DNA from 4 places in the Serratia sp. GW822-FHT06E05 genome. Region 2 is predicted to be linked to each of the others. Evidence: predicted binding sites of a transcription regulator. Region 2 holds the regulator's gene; each other region holds the start of a gene.
What was found. Region 2 encodes LexA, which represses DNA repair genes until DNA is damaged. Its sites were predicted from a motif close to TNCTGTATGTACATACAGNA; they were not measured.
Positions count from the first base shown of each region.

Region 1: the regulator LexA is predicted to act here: its motif matches at 2,874-2,893, upstream of AC1RKC_RS03115 (metal-dependent hydrolase).
Region 3: the regulator LexA is predicted to act here: its motif matches at 3,884-3,903, upstream of AC1RKC_RS05310 (DNA translocase FtsK 4TM domain-containing protein).
Region 4: the regulator LexA is predicted to act here: its motif matches at 2,926-2,945, upstream of rmuC (DNA recombination protein RmuC).

Region 1 covers NZ_JBXALM010000001.1:677,731-685,141, reverse strand. Annotated here, with positions in the region: gene phnX (phosphonoacetaldehyde hydrolase) at 1-665, shown strand, start outside; gene AC1RKC_RS03120 (L-cystine transporter) at 731-2,122, opposite strand; gene AC1RKC_RS03115 (metal-dependent hydrolase) at 2,306-2,854, opposite strand; gene hxpB (hexitol phosphatase HxpB) at 3,251-3,916, opposite strand; gene AC1RKC_RS03105 (HdeD family acid-resistance protein) at 3,975-5,255, opposite strand; gene AC1RKC_RS03100 (YniB family protein) at 5,451-6,011, shown strand; gene AC1RKC_RS03095 (fructosamine kinase family protein) at 6,056-6,925, opposite strand; gene AC1RKC_RS03090 (GNAT family N-acetyltransferase) at 7,186-7,411, shown strand, end outside.
Region 2 covers NZ_JBXALM010000003.1:396,850-404,260, forward strand. Annotated here, with positions in the region: gene AC1RKC_RS11835 (tetratricopeptide repeat protein) at 1-220, shown strand, start outside; gene AC1RKC_RS11840 (RNA polymerase sigma factor) at 263-751, shown strand; gene AC1RKC_RS11845 (anti-sigma factor family protein) at 748-1,506, shown strand; gene zur (zinc uptake transcriptional repressor Zur) at 1,692-2,204, shown strand; gene AC1RKC_RS11855 (CsbD family protein) at 2,310-2,519, opposite strand; gene dinF (MATE family efflux transporter DinF) at 2,806-4,170, opposite strand; gene lexA (transcriptional repressor LexA) at 4,272-4,880, opposite strand; gene AC1RKC_RS11870 (diacylglycerol kinase) at 5,002-5,370, opposite strand; gene plsB (glycerol-3-phosphate 1-O-acyltransferase PlsB) at 5,519-7,411, shown strand, end outside.
Region 3 covers NZ_JBXALM010000001.1:1,117,619-1,125,029, reverse strand. Annotated here, with positions in the region: gene gstA (glutathione transferase GstA) at 39-656, opposite strand; gene AC1RKC_RS05325 (LysR family transcriptional regulator) at 755-1,642, opposite strand; gene trxB (thioredoxin-disulfide reductase) at 1,722-2,693, opposite strand; gene lrp (leucine-responsive transcriptional regulator Lrp) at 3,354-3,848, shown strand; gene AC1RKC_RS05310 (DNA translocase FtsK 4TM domain-containing protein) at 3,969-7,411, shown strand, end outside.
Region 4 covers NZ_JBXALM010000004.1:295,315-302,725, reverse strand. Annotated here, with positions in the region: gene ubiJ (ubiquinone biosynthesis protein UbiJ) at 1-463, opposite strand, end outside; gene ubiE (bifunctional demethylmenaquinone methyltransferase/2-methoxy-6-polyprenyl-1,4-benzoquinol methylase UbiE) at 477-1,232, opposite strand; gene rmuC (DNA recombination protein RmuC) at 1,312-2,859, opposite strand; gene AC1RKC_RS13445 (DedA family protein) at 3,000-3,530, opposite strand; gene AC1RKC_RS13440 (tyrosine-protein phosphatase) at 3,619-4,401, opposite strand; gene udp (uridine phosphorylase) at 4,574-5,335, opposite strand; gene AC1RKC_RS13430 (dienelactone hydrolase family protein) at 5,848-6,684, shown strand; gene metE (5-methyltetrahydropteroyltriglutamate--homocysteine S-methyltransferase) at 6,777-7,411, opposite strand, start outside.

The DNA.
Region 1 (7,411 bases), on a different contig from region 2:
GGTTGGGCAAATGGCAGCACATTGAGGCTTTGGGCAAATTGCCCGAGGTGGATGCGCGTTGGCGGCAGCAGTTGGGCCGCTCCATGAGCCATCAGGACATTGACGCGCTGTACCAGGCTTTTATGCCGTTGCAAATTGCCAAGGTGGTCGACTTTGCCGATCCGATTGAGGGTGTGCCACAGGTGATTGCTGCATTGCGTGAGCAGGGCATCAAGATAGGTTCCTGTTCGGGTTATCCGCGGGCGGTGATGGAAGTGCTGGCGCCGGCAGCAGCGCTGCGAGGTTACGCGCCGGATCACTGGGTTGCGACTGACGATTTGGCCGCTGGTGGGCGTCCAGGCCCGTGGATGGCGCTGCAAAACGTGATTACGCTGGGTATCGATTCGGTGGCGCACTGTGTGAAAGTGGATGATGCAGTGCCGGGTATCAGCGAAGGATTGAATGCAGGCATGTGGAGCATCGGGCTGGCGCTGTCGGGTAACGAGTTTGGGGCTACCTGGCAGGAATACCAACAAATGAGTGAGTCGGAAGTTAACAAGCGGCGCGCTTTGGCAACCGATAAACTGTATTCCGCCGGTGCGCACTACGTGATTGATACATTGGCACAACTGCCGGATGTGATTGCTGAAATCAATCAGCGACTGGCGGCGGGCGAACGGCCCTGAGTGGATTGCAGATATAAAAAAACCGGGGCTGCGAACAAGCCCCGGTTTTTTATTGCCGACGAGATTTACTGGTGAGCCAGTTCCACTTCGTCTTCACTGTCCATAATGGACTTGTCTGTTTGCTTCATCAGTTGGCTGGTGATGGTACCTGCCGCCATAGAGCCGTTGACGTTCAGTGCGGTACGGCCCATGTCGATCAGCGGTTCAACGGAGATCAGCAGGGCAACCAGCGTCACTGGCAGACCCATTGCCGGCAGTACGATCAGCGCAGCGAAAGTCGCGCCGCCACCCACGCCGGCTACACCGGCGGAGCTGATGGTGACGATACCGACCAGGGTCGCGATCCACACCGGGTCCAGCGGGTTAATCCCGACAGTTGGGGCCACCATCACCGCCAGCATCGCTGGGTACAAGCCTGCACAACCGTTCTGGCCAATGGTGGCGCCGAACGAGGCCGAGAAGCTGGCAATGGATTCCGGTACGCCCAGACGACGGGTTTGCGCTTCCACGTTCAGCGGAATGCTGGCGGCGCTGGAGCGGCTGGTAAAGGCGAAAGTGATGACCGGCCATACCTTGCGGAAGAACTTCAGCGGATTAACGCCGGTGAAGGCCAGCAGGGCAGCGTGCACCGCAAACATGATCGCCAGACCCAGATATGAAGCCACGACGAAGCTACCCAGTTTGATGATGTCGTGAACGTTAGAGCCTGCAACCACTTTGGTCATCAGCGCCAGAACGCCATACGGAGTCAGTTTCATCACCAGACGCACCAGCTTCATCACCCAGGCCTGCAGGGTGTCGATAGCGACCAGCACGCGCTCACCTTTTGGCTTGTCGTCTTTCAGCAGCTGCAGCGACGCCACACCCAGGAAGGTCGCGAAGATTACCACGCTGATGATTGAGGTAGGGCTGGCACCGGTCAAATCGGCGAACGGGTTTTTAGGAATGAAGGACAGCACCATCTGCGGTACGGTCAGGTCGGCCAGTTTGCCCACATAGTTGCTTTGGATTGCGGACAGACGCGCACTTTCCTGCGCCCCTTGCACCAAGCCTTCAGCGGTCAGACCGAACAGGTTAGTTACCAGCACGCCCACCAGCGCCGAAATCAGCGTGGTGAACAACAGGGTGCCGATAGTCAGGAAGCTGATTTTCCCCAGGGAAGAGGCGTTATGCAGCTTGGCGACCGCGCTCAGAATCGAGGCGAAGACCAGCGGCATGACAATCATTTGCAGCAGTTGCACATAGCCGTTACCGACGATGTTGAACCAGCTGATGGATTCTTTCAGTACCGGATTGTCCGAACCGTACACCAGCTGCAGTGCCAAACCGAACACCACACCCATGACCAGGCCGACCAGTACCTTTTTCGCCAGGCTCCATTGCTTATGGCGGCTTTGCGCCAACAGCAAAAGGAGGGCGACAAAAATCACCACGTTAATAACCAGCGGAAAATTCATCCCCAATGTCTCCAAAATTTTTTCTTATATGAAAATGGCTATGCACCATGGCGTAGCGATACTAAATATCGTAACAGTTTGCTTAACGGCTCACTTATATCCAAATGGAATTTGATATAACTCATTGCGTAAATTTGTTTAATTTATGCACTCTGCGGTTATTAAGTGTCCGTTTTTATGTGATCACAGTCTGATATTTTTTATTTGCTCAAAATAAGACTGCACTGGGATGGTGCATCCGCCCTGCCAATAGATAGCGAAAGCCACCAGACACAGGCACAGGGCGCGCTCAAGCTGATTGCCTTTCTGAGAATTTAGCAGCGGCAGACGAAAACGCCAGCGGCATGGCCAGAGTAAGGGGACGCCGGCGGGAGTGAGCATATCCGCCAGCAGATGGCTGAAGTAACCGATGATCATGGCATGCAAGACGTCGGCCGGAATCGGCCAACTGCGCGGCACGTCAAGCTGGAACAACGCCATGCCGCCGGCGATCGCCAGCAGGCTATGGGTAAAACCGCGGTGGCCGAAGGCGCGCGATATCGGAATGGCAATCCAGCGCAACCGTTGGCCCAGTACCGACTTGGGGTGATCGATATCGGGCAGCAGTGAGGTCAACAGCGCGGCAGGGATGATGTGCCACCAGTCGCCCGTTGCCAGCTCTGGGGTCACCTCGGCCTTCTTGGCGAAAATCGCGCAAGCGACAGAAAAAATAAGATGTCCTTCCGCGGTCATACTGCTGTTCCGGCTGATAAACTGTTAATTTATCCAGTATATGGGAAAATTCCCAGTAGTGGAAGCAGTTACCCTGTAACCAATTGTTTATTTTTCCCGGTTTTACAACGGCTTGTTACTTAAATGGCCAAGTGCTGTACGCTTTTTCTGCGGTAAGGGGATGGGCGTAGGAGAAAGCGCCGGACGAGAGCGTAAGGCTGCGTGGCAGTGACAGCCTGTGCCTAACGTCCGGCGACTTTCTTGAACTGCAGCATAATGAGGCCGCTACAGTAACTCAATAAAAATGAAATAATGTTTTATTTATTTTATGACGTGCAGCCAGATTTTGAACTTAAGCAACGAAAAGGCGGGAGAAGTCAGGTTAGCGGCACCGGCATTAAGCCGATGCCGTAAAAATCAGGCCAGATGATCGGAGGTCAGTTGCTCAAGGGAATCGAGCTTGTGGTCGGCCAGCGCCCAACGGCCATCATGGCGATACTCGTGCGCAGGGATCACGATAGAACGCATCCTCGCGGCCTTGGTGGCAATCATGCCGTTGAACGAGTCTTCCAGCGTTATACAGCGCAGGGGATCGCTGCCCAGGCGCTCGGCGGCGATCAGGTACACTTCCGGGTGCGGCTTGCTGTAAGGCAAGTACTCGGCGGAGACAAGTTGATCAAAGTAGCCTTCGAGGTCAAACATCTGCAGCACCTGTTGTTGCATGTGCAGCGGTGAGGCGGAGGCCAGGCCAATATTCAGATCCAGGCTGCGGCACAGCTCCAGCGCCTGTTGTACGCCAGGCAGCAGGGGGCGTTTTTCACGCACCAGCTCGATGGCGCGCTCGATAATACGCGCAGAGATTTCTTCTTGCGACACCCCTTGCCACGGCATGGCCTGGTACCACATCTTCACTACCAGATCGATGCGCAAACCCAGAGTATCCGGCAGTTTGTGGCGGTCTGACAAATCCAGCCCCAGTGCGCCAAAGATATCCAGCTCTGCCTGTAGCCACAGCGGTTCTGAATCGATCAATAAACCGTCCATATCAAAAATAGCGGTTTCAATGCGTTGCGAATAGGCCATTATCGGTTAACTCCTGCCGGTGAATGTGCCCGACACTTTAACATCGCCGGCGTTGAGACTAAAATTTTTGCCTGCGTGGCTGAGCCTTGCCGAAACGCAGGATGCGCCACATCTCCTGCACTTTTAGCCACCAGCGCTGATGCTGGCGTTCGGTGACCTGTTGCAGCATGCGGGCATAATCAAGCACCAACCCCGGTGTCCAGGTCATGCTTTCGCCACGGCTGCGCAGCACCGCCAACATCCACAGGTTGGGATCGAGTATCAGCAACAGGAAACGCCGCCACAGATGTTTATCGCCCAGTACGCCTTCCAGCGCGCTATCGAGCGCCTGAATAACCGTGGTGGAGCAGTTGCGACGAGTCAGATTGTAAGTGGCATCCTGACGATAACGCTGCCAGAAGGCGCGTAATGCCGTCGAGTTGTAACGGCGAAACTGTATTCTTTTGTCCGGGGGGCACCAGGCTGCCACTTCCTGTTGCAAATCGGGCAGAAAGCGTCCGTCGACGTTGTTTTGTTCGCCGGAGTGCAATAGCCGGCGGAAATCTTGTGCAGACTGGCTGATTTCGTTAAGCGGATAGTGGCTGATATACACGTCCGGTGCCAACGCCAGGGCGGCATGGCCAGTGGATATATTGCCGCTGCCGTCCACCGCCGCGATATAGCGATCGACGATGTAACGCCTGCGGGCATCTTTTGCCGATCCTGTCGGTGTCCAGACATACACCCTGAGCGGATTAGCGTCATTGGTTTGCGGCTGCGTGGCTAACTGCGGGTTCTGATTTAGCGAGAAGCTTTCCAGCCTGCGGGCAATGCGTAACAGTGCCCAGCCGGAAAGCAGGATCATCACGCCGATACAAAAAGGAACCGTCATCCGATGCGGCACCGGCCAGCCAATAAAAATCATCAGCGAAAGCAGTATTTCGCCGCTGCCCGCCAGCGCGACCGGTTTCCAGCGGCTGTGCTGGATCACCGTAGAAGAAGCAATGCGAACCGCACCGTCAAGCAGTAGCGCGCTGCCAAACACCAGCGTGGCGACGATGTTGTCGTCGGCGGGCACGTCCCATACTAAAAAGGCCAGAAACAAAAAGCCCAATCCCTTCAGCATCACTGGGCGACTGGCGGATGAGCCGATCACCAGTGCGGCGGAAATCGCCACTAATCCCTCCAGCGCCAGCAGTACCGCCAGCGCATCCAACGCCAGCACCGAACGCCCGTCCTGAAGTACATCGAACAGCATCAGCGCGCCTACGGCGATCCACGCCCAGCCGAACAGCATTAGCAGGCGGCGTTGCCCCCGCAGCGCTTGCGCACCCAGCAATAAGATAATCAGCCGAATCATGAAGGCCCCTGTTTAAACGGTTTGATTTAACTATATAACTATTTACCGGCAACGCGCGCTCGCCGTTAAGCTGTTGATTTCGGATAATCCCGGCTACGCTTGTAGCACAGCAGTGCTGAAGAAAACGGTGGGCGAGTTTCAATAACTACAGGTAGACTTAGCCCATTACGGTTACGTCGCTTACAAGGGGAACACATGACGTATCAACAGGCTGGGCGCATTGCCATTTTAAAACGTATTCTTGGCTGGGTGGTTTTCATCCCTGCGTTACTGTCAACGCTGATCTCGCTGCTGATGTTTGTGTATCAACACAGCGAAAAGACCAAAGGCATCAACGCAGTAATGCTGGATTTCGTTCACGTAATGGTAGATATGGTGCGCTTTAACACCCCGTTCCTGAATATCTTCTGGTATAACTCGCCGGTACCGGACGTAGAAAAAAGCCTGTTCAGCGGCGCGAACCTGATGTTTATCATCATTTATATTCTGATTTTTGTCGGGCTGGCGCTGCAGGCCTCTGGCGCACGTATGTCACGTCAGGTGAAGTTTATCCGCGAAGGCCTGGAAGACCAGATGATCCTCGAACAGGCTAAAGGCAGCGAAGGGCATACGCGTGCGCAGTTGGAAGAGCGCATTACGCTGCCGCACCACACCATCTTGCTGCAATACTTCCCGCTGTACATTTTGCCGGTGGTGATTGCGGTGATTGGCTGGTTTGTGATCAAGCTGCTCGGCCAACTGGCCGGGGCGGCCTGATAACGGCTGCTCATTAAAAAGGCGCTGATTTCAGCGCCTTTATTTTATCGGGACTCGGGATGCAGCAACGCTTCCACCGCGCGTTGGGCCCGAACCAGATGCTGCCCGCCGAACAGGTTACTGCGGTTGAGCAGGTAATACAGTTGATAAAGCGGCTGACGTTCGATAAAGCCGCTCTCTAACGGCCAGACGCTCTGGTAGCCGTCGTAAATCTGCGGCGGCAGTTCCGGATACAGCGGCAGCATGGCCAAATCACACTCTCTGTCGCCCCAATAGCAGGCCGGATCGAACAGCAGTGGGCCGTCGGCGGTCATTGCGCAGTTGGCCGGCCACAAATCCCCGTGCAGAAGAGAAGGTTGCGGCTGATGATGCTGCAAACGCAGATACACGATGTCGACAATCTCATCGATATCCCCAAAGGTCATGCCTTTCTCTGCCGCCATCTGCAGTTGCCAGCCAATGCGCTGTTCGGCAAAAAACTCTGACCAGCGGCGCTGCCAGGCGTTGGGCTGCGGGGTGGTGGACAGGTCGTTGTCGAAGTCGAGGCCAAACTGCGGCTGTTCGCTCCACTTGTGTAAATGGGCCAGCTGTTGTCCGAGACAGTGAGCGCCATGGGCGTCTAAAGGTTTCAGGGTTTGGTATTCCAGCAGCAAGAAGCTGTAATCGCGATCGCTGCCTACGCCGTACACCTGCGGAACCCGCACGGTTTTACTGCGCGCCAGCAAGGCCAGCTGGTCGGCTTCGGCGGTGAAGATGGGCAACAGTTCGCGAGCGTCACATTTGACAAACACCTGATTGTCACCGTAACTCACGCGCCACGCCGGATGGATTTCTCCCCCGGGCAGTTCGGTCCTTTCGCGGATTTCTGCGCTGCCAAGATGTTCACTTAACAGACGGCTAACGGCTTGCCACATGGTACACCCCCTCTGTGTTGCCTGCGAATTCATTAGGTTAGCGTCTTTAGCCCTGTGAAAACACGACCTGGCGCACAGCTGGCACCAACAACCGGCGATTTTATCGCCATCGCATTTGCTCAAAGTATATACGCTATTGATTAATTTAAGTACGACGTCTGTTGCAACTTGGCGGCGTGAGAGCGATGTTTATAAGGTCGTCAGCTATTACGGCAAGGGCAGGATTCATATAACTATCATTATCAATGAGATGAACAACAATGGAGCAAAACCGGCAGTGGCAGCGAGGGGAATACCGGATCAACTGCGATACAAGTGAATTGAACCTCTCCTTTACTCACGCATTTTTGACCACTTCAAGCTGGGCGAGCGGCATTTCGTTGCCGACGGTGCAGTTGTCTATCGACAATAGCCTGTGCTTTGGCCTGTACCATCAACACCAGCAGATTGGTTTTGCGCGTCTGGTGACGGATTACGCCACTTTTG
Region 2 (7,411 bases):
GCTCGGCCGCACCGACGAAGGGATCGGCTACTATTTAAAATCAGTGGCGCTCGATCCGAAATACCCCAAAGTCCGCGAATACCTGGGTGAGGCTTATATGATCAAAGGTCGTCAGGACCTGGCGAAGGAGCAGCTTAGGGTTATTCAATCGCTGTGCGGTACCGGTTGTGAAGAATACCGAGATCTGGCGGCGGCTATCGATCATCACCCTGAATCGTAAAACCCGGAGGCAAACATCAGCAGCGACGCGATCCGCAGCGAAATCGGCCAATATCTCTCCCGCCTGTGGCGCTATGGCTTGGTGCTGTCCCACCGGCGGGACGTAGCCGACGACTTGGTGCAGGCCACCTGCGTGCGGGCGTTGGAACGCGCCGCACAGTTTGCCGTGGGAACGCGTATGGACCGCTGGTTATTTTCCATTCTTCACTCCATCTGGTTGAACGAGGTCCGCTCTCAGCACATTCGCCAGGGACAGGGCTTTGTCGACGTTGAAGAACTGGCCGGTGCGGAAAACGGCGAGCAGCCGATTTGGGCCAATGAAGTGATGCAACGGGTTAATCAACTGCCGGAGGCGCAGCGCAATACGTTGTTTCTGGTGTACGTGGAGGAACTTTCTTACCGGGAAGCCGCTGAGGTGCTGGGTGTGCCCATTGGCACCATCATGAGCCGTCTGGCGGCGGCACGGCTGCGGTTGGCGAACGACAGCCTGCTGCAAACCCGTACCCCGCAGGTAAAAGGAGAACAATCATGAGTTCCGCCTACGCAACGGATGAACTGCTGGTCGCCTATCTGGATAATCAGTTGGACCCACAGCAACGCCACCGGCTGGAACAGCGTCTGGCCGGCGAACCGGCGTTGGCTGAACGCTTGTCGTTGCTGGAGCGCAGCAGCTTGCCCTTTAAGCAAGCCTTTGCGCCTTTGCTTGATGAAGCGCCGGTACAAAGATTGCAGGCAGACTGGCCGCAAGCCTCCTCTGCACCACCGCATAGCGTCAGCCGCCGTGGCCTGATTGCCGCCGCCGTCGCTTTTCTGGCACTGGGCATCGCAGGCGATCGCGCCTATCTGCAGCTCAGCCAACCGGATGACAACTGGCGGAGCCTGGTCGCTCAATATATGGCGTTGTACACCCCGGAAACGCTGATGGGTTTTGAAGGCTCCGCAGCGCAGATTGCCAGTCAACTACAGCACACCGGTGATCGGCTGAGCATCGCGCTTCCTCTGTCGCAGCTGACGTTGCAAGGGGCCGAACTAAAAAACGCCCGTGTGCTGGCGTACGACGATCGCCGTATTGCTCAATTGACCTGGTTGGATGCGCGGTACGGTGTATTGGCACTGTGTATTATCCAGCAACCGGGCAAGTCGCAGCCCGCAGAGAGCGAACAACGCCTGGGAATGAATGTGGTCTATTGGTCCGATACCAGACACAGTTTCATGCTGATTGGCCATAATCCAGCAGTGGAAATGGTCAGATTGGCCAGTCAATTACAACGTTCGCTGACCGCCTAAAAGCCAACGCAAAGCCATAGCCTGCGAGAACGGCACGGAACATCGTGAATACCATCACATTTCTGGCTAACAACGGGTGCTAAACCGGACGTTTAATGCACCATACTGGCAGAAAAGTGGCCGACTCTCGGCGATTTGGCTGAAGCATGGTAAAATCGGCTTTTTTACGTACCGGGAAATTTGCCATGAACTCAAGCACCCAGGAAAAGCTGCTGGCGCAGGCTGAACAACTCTGTCAGCAACGCAATGTGCGACTGACACCGCAGCGGCTGGAAGTGTTACGCCTGATGGCACAACAGCCCGGTGCCATCAGCGCTTACGACCTACTGGATTTGCTGCGCGTAGCCGAACCCCAGGCCAAACCCCCCACGGTTTACCGTGCATTGGATTTCCTGTTGGAACAAGGCTTTATTCATCGCGTGGAATCGGCGAACAGCTATGTTTTGTGCCATCATTTCGAACAGCCGATGCATACTTCCGCACTGTTTATTTGCGATCGCTGCGGCCAGGTGACTGAGCGCACAACCGAAGGGATCGAAGAGACGCTGCAAAAGCTGGCTAAAGAGTCAGGATTTGCCCTACGTCACAGCGTGGTAGAAGCCCATGGCCTGTGTGAGGGTTGCGTTGAGGTAGAAGCCTGCGATAGCAAACATGATTGCGGCGAACACGATCACAGCATCGCTATCAAGAAGAAATAAGAGGGTATCAGGTACCTCCCTGTACCTTCGGCCATAGCGTCAAGGGGATTGAAACGCCTGGCCATCAGCATAGTTTACGGCCGCAATCCGCTGCGGCCTATCGCACTACCAGCGATACTTGTTGTGGTCTTCCCAGGATTTCACTTCTTTCTCGGCCGCCTCTTTCTGGTAGCCGTAGCGTTCCTGAATTTTACCGACAAGCTGTTCGCGTTTCCCTTCAATGACCGTCAAATCGTCATCGGTCAGCTTGCCCCATTTTTCCTTCACTTTCCCTTTAAACTGCTTCCAGTTACCGTCGGCTTGATCTTTGTTCATAACCTCTCCGTTACCTGTGATTAGTCAGTTTTAAAAACTTGTCGCTGGGCTTAACTGAGTAATAATCATGGTCAATTGACCTAAAATGAAGGGAATGTCATTCCAATTCATTCCGCCAGCCACATGATTAACTATAGCAACAGATATCGATAAAGAACAAAAAACCAGAATAAAAATTCAACAAAACAACAAAATTAAGTAAAACACCCGAAATAACAGTCAGTAAGCGGGACTAAATCGACGCGATAATATGTAACTCAATATGAATACAAAACATTAGTTAATTTTATGATAACGTCTCATTGTGAGCCGTTGGATCCGCGGCAAACCAGGTACCGCGCAGCCTGTGGCGGTGCCAAATCCAGCCGAGCGCGATGCCTCGCAGAGAAAGAAAGACCGCCAGCGCCAGCCATAAACCATGATTGCCCAAGACGGGTACGGTCAGCAGCGTTAAACCATAGCCGGCCGCTGCCACTGCCATGCTGTTGCGCATTTCTGCTCCTCGGGTGGCGCCAATAAACATGCCGTCCAGCAAATAGCACCATACGCCCACCAATGGCAGCACCACCTGCCACGGCAGATAGTGGCCGGCCAGCGCACGCAGTTCCGGTAACGAGGTCAAGGCGGCGATAATATGCTGACCGGCAACGGCATAAACCAGGCCAAAGGCCAACGCGACCAGACAGGCTTGTCGGCAAGCCGCACGCCACACCTTGCGCAGTTGGCTATCGTCACGCGCGCCATAGGCATGGCCAGAATGCGCTTCAACCGCGTAGGCAAAACCGTCGAGCGCATAGGCGGTAAAGGTCAGTAAGTTCATCAGCACCGCATTCACTGCCACTACTTCGCCGCCAAGCCGGGCACCGAAGATGGTCAAAGAAGCGAAGCACAGCTGCAGCAGCAGGGAACGCAGCATAATATCGCGGTTCAGCGCCAGCAAACGCCGCAGGTTACCGCGCCAGGCAGTGCGCAGCATCGGCATGGAAATGCCACGTAGGCGCATGACCCGCCAGGACAGCCATAAGCCCAGCAGCAGCGTGGCATACTCAGAAATAGCTGTCGCCGTCGCCGCACCTTGCACGTTCCAGCCCAGCCCCATCACCAGCCAGATATCCAGTACAATATTCAATAAGTTGCCGACAATCAGCAGGATCACCGGCGCACGTACGTATTGCACGCCAAGCAGCCAGCCCAGGATAACCATGTTCGCCAATGCCGCCGGCGCGCTCAACCAGCGGATCTCGAGGAATAATCGGGCCTGCTCCAGCACCGCCTCGTCGCCACCGACGATTTTCAGCGCCAGTTCGATCAGCGGATGGCGCAGCAAGACAATGGCCACACCGGCCAACGCCGCCAGCAGCAGCGGTTGCATAAAGGCGCGCGCCAATCCCTGTGGGTTTTGTGCGCCCAGAGCCTGTGCAGTCAGACCGGTGGTGCTCATACGCAGGAACAACAACAGCATGAACAGGAAGCTGGTCGCCATCGCTCCCACCGCCACACCACCCAGATAAACAGGGCTGTCGAGGTGACCGATCACTGCGGTATCCACCAGCCCAAGCAACGGCACGGTGATATTGGAGAAGATCATTGGCAGCGCCAGGCGCCACAAGGCTTTATCGGTATCGCTGGTGAAGGCGGAGAGCAGGCGCATAGTGAAATGTTCCCGTGGCAATGCGGTTTTAATCGGTCAGAAATGATATCGCCCCAGAGCTGGGGCGATTTAAATCAAAGGGCAGCGTGCAGGCTTATGGGTTAAACCCAGTCGCCGTTGCGGATCACGCCGACCGCCAAGCCTTCAATGGTGAAGTTCTGCTGACGCAGATCAACCACAATCGGCTGGAATTCACTGTTTTCCGGTAGCAGCTCAACCACGTTACCGTGCTTTTTCAGCCGCTTGACCGTAACTTCATCTTCGATGCGCGCCACAACCACCTGGCCATTACGCACGTCCTGAGTTTTATGCACCGCCAACAGGTCACCGTCCAGAATACCGATATCACGCATCGACATGCCGTTAACCCGCAGCAGGAAATCCGCGCTCGGTTTGAACAGTGAAGGATCCACCTTGTAGTGACCTTCGATATGCTGCTGTGCCAGCAGCGGCTCACCGGCAGCCACGCGGCCAATCAGCGGTAAACCCTCTTCATCTTCCATCAGCAACCGAATGCCGCGCGAAGCGCCGGAGACGATTTCGATGACGCCTTTACGCGCCAGCGCTTTCAGATGTTCTTCTGCGGCATTTGGCGAACGGAACCCCAGACGCATGGCGATCTCGGCACGCGTCGGCGGCATGCCAGTGGACGAAATATGATCGCGAATCAGATCATAGACCTCTTGCTGTCTGGTAGTTAGTGCTTTCATTCCGCCCCCTGTTTGTTTATACAGTCTTGCTGTGAGTATATACAGGTAAGTGCGGCTTGGGAACCGAAGAATGAATAAAAATCAGGGATTAGCGACCCGGATCGCAACGAGCTTGCTCTGCTCAGACAAAGTGCTGCCACAGCACCGCGGCCCAAACAAACAGCGCCAAAATAACCGCCAGCAAAACTGCCGCCGACCCCATATCCTTGGCCCGGCCGGACAGCTCGTGATACTCGGTCCCCACCCGGTCAACAATCGCCTCAATTGCGCTGTTGAGCATCTCGACAATCATCACCAGCACCACCGACCCAATCAGTAAAATGCGCGCTATCGCACCCACGTCCAGCCAAATCGCCAGTATGATAGCCAGCACGGTCACCACCAACTCCTGGCGGAACGCCGCTTCGTGCTGCCAGGCAGCGGAAAAACCTTTATAAGAGTAGCCGGCGGCTTTAATAATACGGGTCAGGCCGGTTGCTTGGTTCGTCATGTTTTTAGTGCCTTTCGCAGAGGTAAGTCATAATTAAACAGTCTAGGCCAGGAAGCGCTCACGGCTCCCGGTTTTCCAACACCACAGATCTGCTACCCGGTTTCTGGTATGCTTGCGGCGCATTGCTAACAAGAGGCTTCACGTTGTTATGTCAGGTTGGCGTAAAATTTATTATAAACTATTGAATTTACCACTCAAATTGTTGGTAAGAAGTAAGGTTATCCCTTCAGATCCGGTCACGGAGTTAGGGTTGGATCCCTCACGGCCGATTTTGTATGTTTTACCTTATAATTCCAAGGCGGATTTACTGACGCTGCGCACCCAGTGCCTGGCGCAGGATTTGCCCGATCCTCTCGAACCGCTGGAAATAGACGGCACCGTGCTGCCCAGCCACGTGTTTATTCACGACGGCCCGCGCGTATTCCGCTACTACACGCCGAAAGAAGAGTCGGTAAAACTGTTCCACGACTATCTGGATCTGCACCGCAGTAACCCGGATCTCGATATTCAGATGCTGCCGGTTTCGGTGATGTTTGGCCGCTCTCCGGGGCGCGAAGGCCACGGCACACCGCATCTGCGCTTGCTAAATGGCGTGCAGAAATTCTTTGCCGTGCTGTGGCTCGGCCGCGATAGCTTTGTGCGCTTCTCCAATACCGTTTCGCTGCGCCGCATGGCGACCGAGCACGGTACGGACAAGATCATCGCGCAAAAGCTGGCTCGCGTAGCCCGGATGCACTTCTCGCGTCAGCGTCTGGCCGCCGTAGGCCCAAGCCTGCCGGCCCGTCAGGACCTGTTCAACAAGCTGTTGGCGTCCAAAGCGATCGAAAAAGCGGTCGAAGACGAAGCGCGCAGTAAAAAAATCTCCCACGAAAAAGCCCAGCAAAATGCCATTGCATTGATGGAAGAGATTGCCGCCGACTTCTCTTACGAGACGGTGCGCCTTTCCGACCGCGTGCTGAGCTGGACCTGGAACCGCTTGTATCAGGGCATCAACGTCACCAACGCCGAGCGGGTGCGTCAGCTGGCGCAGGACGGCCACGAGATCGTGTATGTGCCCTGTCACCGCAGCCACATGGACTATCTGCTGTTGTCCTATGTGTTGTACCACCAGGGCCTGGTGCCGCCGCACATTGCTGCCGGTATTAACCTCAACTTCTGGCCGGCCGGGCCGATCTTCCGCCGCCTGGGCGCGTTCTTTATCCGCCGGACCTTCAAAGGCAACAAGCTGTACTCGACGGTGTTCCGTGAATACCTCGGCGAGCTGTTTACCCGCGGTTACTCGGTCGAGTACTTTGTCGAAGGCGGGCGTTCCCGTACCGGGCGTTTGCTGGAGCCGAAGACCGGCACCTTGTCGATGACCATTCAGGCGATGCTGCGCGGCGGGGCCCGCCCTATCACGCTGGTGCCGATCTACATCGGTTACGAGCACGTGATGGAAGTGGGTACCTACGCCAAAGAGCTGCGTGGCGCCACCAAGGAAAAAGAGAGCCTGCTGCAGATGCTGCGCGGCTTGCGCAAACTGCGTAATCTCGGCCAGGGCTACGTGAACTTTGGCGATCCCCTGCCGTTGACCACCTACCTGAACCAGAATGTGCCGCAGTGGCGTGAATCGATTGACCCGATCGAATCCCAGCGCCCAAGCTGGCTGACGCCGACGGTCAACGATCTGGCGGCCAAGATTATGGTGCGCATCAACAATGCCGCAGCGGCCAACGCCATGAACCTGTGTTCCACGGCGTTACTGGCTTCTCGCCAGCGCTCTTTAACCCGCGAGCAGTTGCTTGAACAGTTGGAATGCTATCTGCAACTGATGCGCAACGTGCCTTATGCCGATGACGTTACCGTGCCGACTCAAACGCCGGATGAGTTGCTGGATCACGCGTTGAACATGAACAAGTTCGAGGTGGAGAAGGATAACATCGGCGATATCATCATCCTGCCGCGCGAGCAGGCGGTGCTGATGACCTATTACCGCAACAATATCCATCACCTGCTGGTTCTGCCATCACTGATTGCCACTATCGTGATGCACCATCGCCGG
Region 3 (7,411 bases), on a different contig from region 2:
GCGGTCAAATATCGCTATAACAGACCGCGGCAGCAGGATTAGGGCACCGCTTGACTGGCTGCTTCCGCCGCCAAGGCGGTTTGCACGGATCTGCGCTGGCTAATCAGCGACATATAACGGGTTATCGATGGCCAGTATTTTAGGTCGATGGAAAACTGATCCATCCAGCGCAGTACGGTGAACAGATAGGCATCCGCGACGCTGAAAGTTTCTCCCAATAGAAACGCCGGTTCGTCCAGCGTCTGAGCAACAAAATCGAGGCGGCGTCGCAGCTTGTCGCGAAACAGCGTTTTGACCTCTTCCGGCAGGGTTGAGTTGAACAGCGGGCTGGATCCCGCGTGGATCTCGCAGGTAATGAAGTTCAGCCACTCCTGCAAGCGCACCCGTTCGAAGGTCGAGTTTGGTGGGGCCAGCCCGGCCTCAGGGCGCATATCCGCCAGATACTGCACGATGGCAGTGCCTTCGGTGATCACCTGTCCGTCGTCCAGCATCAGCGCGGCGACGTAACCTTTGGGATTCACCCGATAAAAGTCTCCGCCGTCGGCGCTGCGCTTGGTGCGGTTATTGACGCGGATCAGTTCGAACGGCAAATCCAATTCCCGCAGCACGATATGTGGCGAGAGGGAGCAGGTATCGGGCGCAAAATAGAGTTTCATCGACATATTCCTGAGGCAAAAAGCGACATCGCTTGGCCGTCAGAATGCCGTCGGCGCCGCCGGCAGAAAAATTAGAATCTCAGAAACCCGGTATCAGCTCAGCTACTGACGGGCAACGGCAAATGATCCTGTAGAAAGTGCAACAGAGTTTGCACTGGCGCGGAGCTTGCACCGGCGAATGAACAAACCAGGCCAAAATGGCGATAAAGTGGCGCGCTCAGCGGCAGGGTGCAAATGCCTGGCGTATCGGCCGGTATCACCGATGCGGGCACCAGCGATACGCCGATCCCTTCACGTACCAGCGTCAGCGCGGTGTTCCAGTCACTGACGGTGACGCGGACATCCGTCAGCGCCAAACCTGCCTGCTGCACCAGCAACTGGGCATTGAGCTGGCAACCTCCGGTAGCCAAGACAAACGGCTGTTTGACCAGTTCATTGAAATCTATCGGCTGGCGGTTTCTGGCAAGCTTATGATCAGTGGCCGTCACGGTAAGCCATAGGTCTTTTCCCAGCGGGTGGCTTTGCCGTTCCGGTTTCGGATTCAACACTATGCCCACGTCGGCAGCTTCCAATGCCAGCCAGTTTTCGACCTCCAGATCGGTACCTTCCAACTGCACCAGTTCAATGGCGGGAAAGCGGCGGTGAAATTTGCGTAGCAACGGGGGTAACAACAGCGCAAATGCTGAAGGGAAACTGGCCAGGCGTATTTTGCCGGCGTGCGAGCTTTGCGCCTGCTGCGCGCAGTGTTGGATTGCATTGAGTTCGGCCAGCATGGTGCGGGCATGGGCGACGATTTGTTCACCACTTTGCGTTAGCGCAACGCTGTGCGGCAGCCGAACCAACAACGGAGTGTTCAACGCCTCTTCCAACTGAGCGATAGCCTGACTGGCGCCAGACTGTGTCATGCCGCATTGACTTGCCGCCAGGGTGATCTTGCCGCTGTCGGCTACGGCAACCAACAGACGCCAGTGGAGAAGATTCTGCATCGAAGACCCGCCTGATGGTGTTTGAGATACAAAAAAAGCGGCTAATAAATAGCCGCTTTCAGGATGACAGTCTGTGCCGTTACAGAACTTCTGCGTCGGCAATACCGTCCAGATAACGCTCTGCGTCCAGCGCAGCCATACAACCGGTCCCGGCGGAAGTGATCGCCTGGCGGTAGATGTGGTCCATCACGTCGCCGGCGGCGAATACGCCCGGAATGGTGGTTTGGGTGGCATTGCCGTGAATGCCGGACTGCACCTTGATATAGCCGTTTTCCAGCTCCAACTGGCCACCGAAAATGCTGGTGTTCGGGCTGTGGCCGATGGCAATAAATACGCCGGCCAGCGCCAGTTCACGCGTTTCATTTTCCGCTTTGGTGCTGCGAATGCGTACGCCGGTAACGCCCATTTCGTCACCCAGTACTTCGTCCAGGGTGTGGTCGGTATGCAGCACGATATTGCCGTTTTTCACTTTCTCCATCAGCCGGTTGATCAGGATCTTCTCTGAACGGAAGCTGTCGCGACGGTGGATCAGGTGAACTTCGGCCGCGATATTGGACAGATACAGCGCTTCTTCTACCGCCGTATTGCCACCGCCTACAACGGCGACTTTCTGATTACGGTAGAAGAAACCGTCGCAGGTAGCGCAGGCGGAAACGCCTTTGCCTTTGAAGGCTTCTTCTGTCGGCAGGCCAAGATAGCGGGCTGATGCGCCGGTGGCGATAATCAGCGCATCACAGGTGTATTCGCCACTGTCGCCAAACAGACGGAATGGACGGTTCTGCAGATCAACGCTGGTGATATGGTCAAACACGATCTCGGTTTGGAATTTTTCTGCATGCTCACGCATACGCTCCATCAGCGCCGGACCAGTCAGGTCTTCGGCATCACCCGGCCAGTTTTCCACTTCGGTGGTGGTGGTCAGCTGACCCCCTTGTTCCATACCGGTAATCAGCACCGGGCTCAGGTTGGCGCGCGCTGCGTAAACCGCGGCGGTGTAGCCAGCCGGGCCGGAGCCCAGAATCAATAATTTGCTGTGTTTAGCCGTGCCCATGAATAACCTCTTTTCCCACAATGGCGGACAATGGATACGATTGTAGGGAAAATGCGGCATTAAAAAAAGCGTCAGGGGATGTTGTTAACGATTTGTTTGATAGTCATTGCCTATTAATTATTGTTTTGCTGCTTAAGCGAGCGCAAAACGCAGCAATTTAACTTATGGAAGCCGCTTGCGGGCGTTTGGCACTCAAACGGCCGGAAACAGCACATCAAGCGGGTTTAAGTGCCTTGCCCACGGCGTTTTTAAGCCAGCGATTCATAACTAAAAACGGGGTGCTAACTTTTCATGACGGTACGTTCTTCTGATTTTGCTTCTTTTACTTTGACAATCCGCTGCGCATTTGCGAAAACATCATAGGAAGAAGAAATTATCCTCCCACCTGCAGTAAATCGTACGTATTTGCGGCGTTGGCGCAGGATTTTGCGCCGTTGCCGGATCTGCGTACGGCAGGGGAGGAACATCGCGCAAGCGGATGGCACCTTTCTTCTTGCTTAAAACACCTTGTGCAGAGTTTGACAGACAGGCTGCGCAGCGGTGAATGATGGTAGTGAAGCATATGACAGGCATCGGGTCTTCGCTTGGAACGAGCCCTTACACATTGACGTTGGCTAGGGTGTGGCAAGTGCAGGGAAGAAAATAAGAGAGACAATAATAATGGCAGACAATAAGAAACGCCCGGGTAAAGATCTCGATCGTATCGACCGCAACATCCTCAACGAACTGCAAAAGGATGGGCGTATTTCGAACGTTGAACTTTCGAAGCGCGTGGGGTTATCCCCAACCCCATGTTTAGAACGCGTGCGCCGCCTCGAGCGCCAGGGTTTTATTCATGGTTATACTGCGTTGCTCAACCCGCATTATCTGGATGCGTCCCTGTTGGTCTTCGTGGAAATCACGTTGAACCGTGGTGCCCCGGATGTGTTTGAGCAATTCAACTCAGCAGTTCAGAAGCTTGAAGAAATTCAGGAGTGTCATCTGGTGTCCGGTGATTTCGACTATCTGTTGAAAACCCGCGTGCCGGATATGTCCGCTTACCGTAAGTTGCTTGGCGAAACCTTGCTGCGTCTGCCGGGGGTTAACGACACCCGTACGTACGTGGTAATGGAAGAAGTGAAACAGAGCAACCGTCTGGTTATCAAAACACGGTAGGGTGCAGGTGCAAAACCTGATTAAATTGGTTACACTCCTGTTTATCCATACAGTTTCAGCGCCGGGGAAGCTTCTCGGCGCTGTTGCTATGTCAGCTAACAGGAACCTGGAGAGCCTTTCTTGAGCCAGGAATATACAGAAGATAAAGAAGTTACCTTGAGAAAACTCAGCAGCGGTCGCCGTTTGCTCGAAGCTGTGTTGATTGTGGTAGCCATATTTGCCATTTACCTCATGGCTGCCTTGGTCAGTTTCAATCCCTCTGACCCAAGCTGGTCGCAGACCGCGTGGCATGAGCCTATTCATAATCTGGGCGGTGGCGTCGGGGCCTGGTTGGCCGACACGCTGTTCTTCACCTTCGGGGTACTCGCCTATGCGATACCGCCGATCATGCTGGTGTTGTGCTGGGCGGCTTATCGTCAGCGCGGCAGCGGCGAATACATCGATTACTTTGCGCTTTCACTGCGCCTGATCGGCACATTGGCGCTGGTGCTCACTTCGTGTGGCCTGGCGGCACTGAACGTCGACGATCTCTATTACTTTGCCTCCGGCGGCGTTATCGGCAGTTTGCTGAGCAACGCCATGCTCCCCTGGTTCAACGGCATTGGCGCAACCTTGGCGCTGCTTTGCGTTTGGGCGGCGGGCCTTACGCTGTTTACCGGCTGGTCATGGCTGGTGATTGCCGAGAGGATCGGCGGCGTGGTGCTGGGGACGGCCACCTTTATGACCAACCGTTCGCGCCGTGACGATCGTTATCACGACGATGACGACCGTTATGTCGAAGATCAGCCAGAATCGGCAGAGAAAGGGGCAGCGCTTGCTGTGGCCTCGACGGCGGCTGCGGCCAACGCGGCGGAGGACGACGTCTTGTTCTCAGCGCCTTCGGTGACGGAAACCGCCAAAATTGCGGCGGAAGAGGCTGAGGATCCATTGCTCAGCGGCCTGCGGACGAATGACGACGAAGATGCCGATGTCGCGCCTGTCGCGCCAGCGGTGGCTCGTGAACCTGTTACCGCAGCCCCGGTTGTGGCGCAGGCGCCGTCGGTTACGGTAGCTCCAACGGCTCCGGCCTCGGTGAACCAGAGTCCGATGAGTACGCCAGCGGAAAACAGTGCTCCACCGCTGTATTCATTTGAAATTCCTGAAGAGACGCCGACGCCGAAGGTAACGCGTCTGGCCGATCCTTACCAGGACGATGACGAGCCGCGTATGGGGAACTGGGACGCGCCTGCAGCATCACCGTCGCACGATCGTTCTCCGTTTGATTTCTCCGCCGCTCAACGCGATAGCGCTGACGTCAGTGCTCCGGCCGGTTTCAGTGCCGGTGAGCCTGCAGTGCCATCGTTCGGCAGCGTGAAACCTCAGGCGCAGGCTGCAGCAACGACAGCTGCCGGCGCTGTTGCCGCCAATACCTTTATGCCGGCCTTTACGGCCACCAGCGACGCTAACTCGCAGGTCAAACAAGGCCTGGGGCCTGAGTTGCCGCGTCCGAATCCGGTGCGCATCCCAACCCGACGTGAACTGGCTTCTTACGGCATCAAGTTGCCTTCGCAGCGAATGGCCGAACAGGAACAGCGTAACCGTGGGGACGACGAACCATTGCCGAATGCCACTGCTCTTCCGTCAGATCAAGACGATGAAGCTTTGCAGGAAGCGGCGCTGCGTCAGGCGTTTGCCGAGCAGCAAAACCAACGTTATGGCGAGGAGTACGCGCAGGATAACCAGGATGATGAGGCTGCTCTGCAAGAGGCCGAACTGCGTCAGGCGTTTGCCGAACAGCAGAATCAGCGCTATGGGCAGCAAGAGGCTGCGCCTTCGGTACAGCCAACTACGCCAGTAGATACTCGTAATGCGTTCGGCTTCTCGCCGATGGATGATTTGGTTGACGATGGCCCGGTTGAGCCACTGTTCACCCTGTCGCCACAGCTTGAAGATCGCATTGAGCAACAAAGCGAACGCGAGGATGATGTGCCTTTCGGCCAGTTTGAGCCAGCCGCGCCGGCTTATGCGCCGCCAACGCAACCTCAGACTCCGCCAGCGCAAGCTTATCAGCCTGCTCAACCTGCTTATCAGCAACCGGCAGCGCAACAGCAACCACCGGCCTATCAGCAGCCTGTAGCGCCGACGGCCCCGCAGCAGCCGGCAATGGACAGCCTGATCCACCCGTTCCTGATGCGCAACGATATGCCGTTGCAAAAACCGACCACGCCTCTACCGACGCTTGATCTGCTGACCGAAGCGCCGAAAGAGGTTGAGCCGGTGGATTCCTTCGCGTTGGAACAGAAGGCGCGTTTGGTGGAGGCCAGCCTGGCCGATTATCGGGTGAAAGCCGACGTGGTAGACATTTTGCCAGGCCCGGTCATTACCCGTTTCGAACTGGATCTGGCGCCGGGCGTTAAAGCAGCGCGTATTTCCAACCTGTCGCGTGACCTGGCGCGTTCACTGTCAACTTCCGCCGTGCGTGTGGTTGAAGTGATCCCCGGCAAGCCCTACGTCGGCCTGGAGTTGCCTAACGTTAAACGTCAGACGGTCTATCTGCGAGAAGTGCTGGATTGCCCGGCATTCCAAGATAATCCATCGCCGTTGGCGATCGTTCTGGGTAAAGACATCTCCGGCGAGCCGGTGGTGGCCGACTTGGCGAAAATGCCACACCTATTGGTGGCGGGGACCACCGGTTCCGGTAAATCGGTTGGGGTCAATGCCATGATCCTGAGCATTCTGTATAAGGCCACGCCGAAAGAAGTGCGCTTTATCATGATTGACCCGAAAATGCTGGAGCTGTCGGTCTATGAAGGTATTCCGCACCTGCTGACGGACGTGGTTACCGACATGAAAGACGCCGCCAATGCCTTGCGTTGGTGCGTCGCCGAGATGGAGCGTCGATACAAGCTGATGTCTGCGCTCGGCGTGCGTAACCTGGCAGGTTACAACGAACGTGTCGATCAGGCCGAGGCGATGGGACGTCCAATCCCGGATCCGTTCTGGAAACCGACCGACAGCATGGACATCACGCCGCCGGTTCTGGAGAAAGAGCCTTACATCGTGGTGATGGTCGACGAGTTCGCTGACCTGATCATGACGGTTGGTAAAAAGGTTGAGGAGCTGATTGCTCGTCTGGCGCAGAAAGCGCGTGCGGCGGGTATCCATCTGGTGCTGGCAACACAGCGTCCTTCGGTGGATGTGATCACCGGCCTGATCAAGGCCAATATCCCGACCCGTATCGCCTTTACCGTGTCGAGCAAGATTGACTCGCGCACTATCCTCGATCAGGGCGGTGCTGAATCGCTGCTGGGGATGGGCGACATGTTGTATCTGGCCCCTAACTCCTCCATTCCGGTCCGTGTACATGGTGCATTTGTGCGCGATCAGGAAGTGCATGCGGTAGTTAAGGATTGGAAAGCGCGTGAGCGACCTCAATATAAAGAGGGTATCCTCAACGGCGGTGACGACGGTGAGGGTGGTGCTGGTGGCGGTCTGGAAGGTGATGAAGAGCTGGATCCGCTGTTTGACCAGGCGGTGGAGTTTGTGGTGGATAAACGCCGCGCCTCCATTTCCGGCGTACAGCG
Region 4 (7,411 bases), on a different contig from region 2:
TCTGTTGACGCTGCAAGCCTTTCTTCAGCAAATTCGCGCCCTTGCCGAACGCCTGAGTGACACCTTGTGCGGCAATATCGCCGATATAAGGCGCCAGCCATTCCGCCGGATCCCACTCAGCCAGATCAAGCAGGCCAACCAACTGCTGTACCACCTGAATATCACCTTCAACAATCAGCTCGCCACTGCGCATCAAGGGCGAAAGCTGTTGGCGGTCCCGCAGTTTCAACAGTACCGATATGCGGCTGCGCACCGTGCAGTCGGCGGTATCGTCAGACTGACCAAGCACATCGACTCGCTGCTCACTGAAGATCAGTACCAACGGCGAAGCAAGCTCCTGCAACTCTATGCGCAGCACCTTGCCAGCCAGGCGAAGACGGGCAGCCTTCATGCTGCGATCGCGGAACAGCAGGCTATTGAGCGATGTTTCCAGCACGCCGGTCAACAAAGGGGTTAGCAGCATCGGCATGTCCATATCAGAATTTGAAGCCGCGATGCAGGGCTACAATACCGCCGGTCAGGTTAAAATAGGTCACGTTGTCAAACCCGGCAGCGCCCATCATACCCTTCAGCGTTTCCTGATCGGGATGCATGCGGATCGACTCGGCGAGATAACGGTAGCTTTCTGGATCCTTCACCACCAGTTCGCCGATTTTCGGCAACACGTGGAAAGAGTAAGCGTCGTAAGCCTTACTCAGCGGGGCCAGCAAGGGTTTGGAGAACTCCAGCACCAACAAACGGCCACCCGGTTTCAACACGCGGAACATGGAGCGCAGTGCCTTGTCTTTGTCGGTGACGTTGCGCAGGCCGAAGGAGATAGTGATACAGTCAAAATAGTTGTCCGGGAACGGCAACGCTTCGGCGTTGGCCTGCACATAGCTGACGTTGCCGACAATGCCGCGGTCCCGCAGCTTCTCGCGCCCCATTTTCAGCATGGAATCATTGATGTCCGCCAGCACCACCTGCCCCTGCTCACCGACCATGCGGGAGAACTTGGCGGCCAGATCACCAGTACCACCGGCCAGATCCAACACACGCTGCCCACGGCGCACGCCGCTGCAATCAATGGTAAAACGCTTCCAGATACGGTGGATACCAAACGACATCAGGTCGTTCATCACGTCATACTTTGCCGCTACCGAATGAAAAACGTCTGCCACCATGGCCTGCTTTTCGTCTCGAGCTACGGTGCGAAAACCGAAATCGGTGGTTTCCTGCGGTTGATCTGCCATTGTCCTGCCTGCTATTCAGTCAATTTAGTGTGGTTGAGTGTACCAGAACCCCACGAAATACCCCACCTCGCCGCGGCTGTCATGCCTGCGATGCGGAGCGTGGTTGCTCTGCGGCGTCGTCATCCTCCGCCCCCGGCAGCGCGTCAATGTCATCTTCGCCCGCTGCCTCGAATTCTTCATCGTGCTGTGCGCTGGCCTGCTGGGCCAGCAGCGGGTTGATAGGTCTTTTCACCTCAACCCCCAGCGCGCGGAACCCCTCGGTCTGGCCGATAAGATTACCACGGCCTTCACTCAGTTTGTTCATCGCCTGGCGATAACTCCCCTGAGCCTTGTCCAGGCTCTGCCCAAGCGCCGACATGTCGTCAACGAACAACCGCATTTTGTCATACAGCCGCGCAGCCCGGTCGGCAATGCGTTGAGCATTCTGGCTCTGATGTTCATAGCGCCACAGGTTGGTGATGGTGCGCAGGGCGACCAGCAAGGTGGTTGGGCTCACCAGCATAATGTTGTGCTTGAGCGCTTCGCTAATCAGCTCCGGCTCACGATCAATGGCCAAAAGAAAAGCCGGCTCCACCGGTATAAACATCAATACGTAGTCCAGCGAACGCAGGCCGGGTAATTGCTGATAATCCTTACGGCCCAGCAGACGAATATGGCCACGTAGTGAGGCAATATGCTCACTCAGTGCCGCCTCACGCTCCACTTCATCTTCGCTGTTGAAGTAACGTTCATAGGCCACCAGCGACATTTTTGCATCGATCACCACGTCCTTGCCCTGCGGCAGGCGCACGATAACGTCGGGCTGCATCCGACTCTGATGGTCCAGCCGCACGTTGACCTGCGTTTCGTATTCGTGCCCTTCCCGCAGGCCTGAGGCTTCCAGCACCCGACTTAATACCACCTCGCCCCAATTGCCCTGGGTTTTATTATCCCCTTTCAGGGCCTTGGTCAGGTTAATAGCCTCACGCGCCATTTGCGCATTAAGCTGCTGCAGGTTGCGTATTTCGTGGGTCAGCGTATGACGTTCGCGAGCTTCCTGGCCAAAACTGTCCTGCACCTGGCGGCGAAAACCGTCCAGTTGCTCACGCAACGGCAACAGCAGGCGATCCAGACTTTGCTTATTTTGCTCATCCACCTTGCGACCGCTGTGTTCAAAAATGCGGTTGGCCAAATTTTCAAACTGGGTGGTGAGACGCTGCTCGCTGTTGATCAACAGGCGCTGCTTCTCTTCCGCCGCCATGCGGGTTTCCTCCAGACGGATGGTCACCTCACGCAGCTCGGCTTCTTGGGCGCTGTTCACTTCACGCTGGGCACGCAGTTCCTGGTTCAACAATTCGAACTCGTTGCGCCAGTGATTAAGCTGCTGAAGCTTTTCGTGCCCGGCAGCCAGCTGGCTGTGCAAATTGCGCAGCTCCATATCGTTCTGCCGCATTTGCTGTTCATTGCGCAGGAGCGTCTCTTGCCGGGATGCCGTTTCCTGCTGCGCCTGTTGCAGCGATTGTTCCAGCAGCCGCAGCTCGGTTTCATGCTGCGCATGGGACTGCTGCACCCTCAGGCTGGCGATTAACCAGCCCAACAGCAGGCCTATCGTCACCCCGCCTATACCGTAAACCAAACTGGTATCCACCCTGCCTCCTGTTACACCTGACCGTTCCGGCGTTTTATCCGCCCGCTGCCCGTCACGTTAAGGGGATGCTGTATGGATGTCCAGCCTGATTTCGTCCCAACGGCGCATTATTGCGAAACGCTGCGCAAGTCAGGCAAAGATTAGCCAAACCACTGGCTTAACCACTTGATGCCAAACGCTCCCGGCGCGAGAATGCCGAACGCCCAGATCATCGCCGAAGTAATATTCGCCACCTGAAAATAACGCTGGGGCATACCGCAAATGCCACCAACCAGCGGGACTACGGCCCGCAACGGACCAAAGAAACGGCCAATGAAAATGCCCAGCACGCCCCAGCGCTCAAAAAACGCATGGCCGCGGGTCAGCAGCTGCGGATTACGCGATAGCGGCCACATGTGCGCGACGCGATCTTGATAGTGGTAGCCAATCCAGTAAGAAAGCCAGTCACCAAAGAAAGCGCCCGCAGCAGCGGCGGCCCAGATAGGCCAAAAGGCAATGCCGCTTTCGCCAATCAGCGCGCCCAGCGCCAGCAAGATCACCGTGGCCGGCAACAGCAGCGACAGGAACGCCAGCGATTCGCCAAACGCCAGGAAGAAGATAATCGGGATGGCCCAGCCTTCGTGCTGACGCACGGTCTCGCTGATCCAGTGGATAATGTCATTGAGGCTCAATACGGGCTCCTGATGCGGGATTTACTGCCCCTAAGGATACGCAATGCCAGCCGGCGTCGGTTAAACCCCGGCTAAACATCCACGCGGTTTACTCGAGGTAGAACGCCTGTAGCGCTGCTCGCTGGCTTTGCCCCAGCCCGTATTCCGCCTCCAGCCAACGGTCGGTAGAACCGTATTGGTCACGGATGCAACCCAGGGCAGTCATCAGGAACTCTTCTCGGGCGCTAAGCACATAGGCAAACTGCCCCAATGCCGAGTCACTTAAACGAATCGACAGTTGATCCAACATTTGTTCACGGAAGGTCGCCAACGTGGTTTCGGTCAGCAGGTAATCTTCCACCACCGTCGCCTCATCGGCACCCAGTGCGAACAATACCAACGCCGATCCGACCCCCGTGCGGTCCTTACCGACTGCACAGTGCTGGACGATAGCACCGTTATCGGTATGGCTCAGCAACTGAGTCAACTGTTGGTAGGCCGGATTGCCGAACGGCAGTCGGCGATATAACTCCAGCATAAACGCCCGCGCATCGAAACCGGCCAGCGTTTCGCTGGTCAGTTTTTCCAGGTTGGCATTAACCTCATTGCTCAACGGGTTGGCAGGAAAATGGTGGTAATCCGCGCCCTGCCACAGGATATCGGGCTTGGCCTGCACTTCATCGGGATCGCGGTAATCCAGTACCGATCGCACCGGCACGCCGGCCAGGAAGGCGCAGTCGTTTTCCGTCAGGCGCTCCAGCGACCCGGAACGGAACAGTAATCCTCGCTTGATGCGACGGCCATCAGCAACGCTGTTACCACCGAGATCGCGAAAGTTAATGCCGCCATCAAGCGGTGCCAATGAAGGATGAAGCAGGATCTGGGCGGTCATAGACGTCCTCGTGTTTATTGTCTGATAAAACGCAACCTGAGAGCCAAGGTAAAACCGGGCTCAACGGGTCAAAGAGGTGGCCAGTTAAGATGGCGCTGATGATGATAACCGTAACAGATTACGGCTGAATGGAAAAACGGGCCGCGTGGCGGCCCGTTGAATTGCGGAGGGATTACAGCAGGCGACGCGCCGCATCAACCACGATCTGCACCGCTTTGCTCTCGGTGTTTTTCATGGTTTCCGCGTTCGGAATTTCCTGCTGGGTACGGTTAACGATCACACCGGCAACCATACCGGCACGCAGGCCCTGGCTGGCACACATGGTCAGCAGCGTGGCGGATTCCATTTCATAGTTCATCACGCCCATCGATTGCCATTCTTCCATCGAACCTTTGAAACGGCTAACGACGCGCCCGGAGAAGGTATCGTAACGTTCCTGGCCTGGATAGAAGGTGTCGGAAGACGCGGTTACGCCGATGTGCGTGGTCGCGCCTGCTGCCTTGGCAGCTTCGACCAGTGCGGTAGTACAGGCGAAGTCGGCCACCGCCGGGAACTCCATCGGCGCGAAGTGCAGGCTGGCACCGTCCAGACGAACCGCCGCGGTGGTGACCAGCACGTCACCTACATTGATGTCTGACTGGATCGCACCGGTGGTGCCGATTCGCAGGAAGGTACGAATACCCAGCTGTGCCAGCTCTTCAACCGCGATAGACGTCGAAGGACCGCCGATACCGGTGGAACAGACGATCACTGCCTTGCCGTCCAGCTCTGCACGCCAGGAGGTGAATTCACGATGGGAAGCCAGGTGCACCGGATTTTCCATCAGCTTGGCAATTTTCTCTACGCGCTGCGGATCGCCAGGAACGATGGCAAGCTGGGCCCCTTGTAAATCGTTTTTGGTCAGGCCGAGATGGAAAACGTCAGATTGAGACATACGAGACTCCTCATAGATCATGTTTATTGGGAGGAACAAAAAAGTACTCTACTGAAAATCGCCACGCAATTTCGTGACGGCAATCACTACAGACAAAGAAACAGAATGCAATCTACATAACTCTTGTGACTAAAGTCACAAAAATCAGCAAGAAGGCCCGCCTGTTGGCCCCAATAGCCACCAGTCTAGTCGACAAATCGCCCCGCCGGTTTCCCCTGCCACTCGGAGTTTATCAAGGCGGTTTGCCAATAAATCCCCTATGCAGTCACAGAAAAATAGCCTTGGTTTGTCGGGGACTTAGCCCGAATAAGCGGAACTAACGCACCTTATGGTACTAATGCAGGTCAACTTGCGTAATAGCATGATAAAAAGACAATAAAAACGCGGTAAAGCCGGATATTTAATCGTTTTTTACAGACTTGACTGAAAATGCTCCACTCGATGCCAATAACGGGTAATCTTTCCTATAGTTAATCGCAGCGCTTTTCTCTATTGATTGCACGGAGACCGCAATGAAAACCGATCATGTGATGACATTAAAACAGGCCCAGGGGGGATTCACCCCGGCCGTAACCCCCCTGGCGGCTTCTACCATCCTCACCGACGAGCAGGGCATTCATACCGGGGAAACCACCATTCCTTCTCAGGGTGACAACCTGCCTGCCTATATCGCCAAACCGGCGGACCACAGCGGCCCCTTCCCGGTCGTTCTGGTGGTACAGGAGATATTTGGCGTACATGAACATATTCAGGATGTGTGCCGTCGTCTGGCGAAGCAGGGTTATCTGGCGATAGCGCCGGAACTGTACTTCCGTCAAGGGGATGCCCGGGAATACACCGATATCAGTGAACTGTTCCAGAATCTGGTGAGCAAGGTGCCGGATCGTCAGGTGCTGGCGGATCTGGATCATGCTGCCCATTGGGCAACGCGCCACGGCGGCGATGCCGGCAAGCTGGCGATTACCGGTTTCTGCTGGGGCGGGCGTATTAGCTGGCTCTATGCCGCGCACAACCCGCAGTTAAAGGCTGCGGTGGCCTGGTACGGTAGGTTGGTGGGTGAAAAAACGCTGAATTCGCCAAAACACCCGGTCGACGTTGCGACACAGCTGACGGCACCGGTGCTGGGACTTTACGGCGGCCAGGACAGCAGCATCCCGCTGGAGACGGTGGAAAGCATGCGTCAGGCGATCCGCGCGGCCAACGCCAATGCCGAGATCGTGGTGTATCCCGAGGCCGGCCATGCCTTCAATGCCGACTACCGGCCCAGCTACAACGCCGAAGCGGCAGAGGATGGCTGGCAACGTATGCTGGCTTGGTTCGCGCAGCACGGAGTGCCAGGCGTTAAATAGCCTCTCATCTTAAGGCTGCCCGATCGGCAGTCATTTGCGATATGAAAAAGGGCGCCGAAGCGCCCAGAATAATCTACACCCAAATGTCGCTATCAGACCTGCTGTTCACGCAGGCGCTGTGCGGCCAGCACCATGTTGGTCAGCGACTGACGGGTTTCCGGCCAGCCACGGGTTTTCAGGCCGCAGTCCGGGTTCACCCACAGGCGCTCAGCCGGGATGTTCTGCGCAGCTTTGCGCAGCAGCGCTTCGATCCATTCCACGCTTGGCACGTTCGGCGAGTGGATGTCGTACACGCCCGGTCCAATCTCATTCGGGTACTCAAACTCTTTGAAGGCTTCCAGCAGATCCATATCAGAACGCGAGGTTTCGATGGTGATCACGTCGGCATCCAGCGCCGCAATGGAGTCCATGATGTCGTTGAACTCGCAATAACACATGTGAGTGTGGATCTGCGTGTCGTCTTGCGCGACAGCGGCGTTCAGTTTGAAAGCCTCCACCGCCCAGTTCAGATAGGCAACCCAGTCGGATCGACGCAGCGGCAAACCTTCGCGCAGTGCAGGCTCATCAATCTGGATAATGCCGATACCGGCTTTTTCCAGATCTTCCACTTCGTCGCGCAACGCCAAGGCAATCTGTTTGGCGATCACTTCGCGGGTCACGTCTTCGCGCGGGAACGACCAGCAGAGAATGGTGACCGGACCGGTCAGCATACCTTTTACCGGCTTGT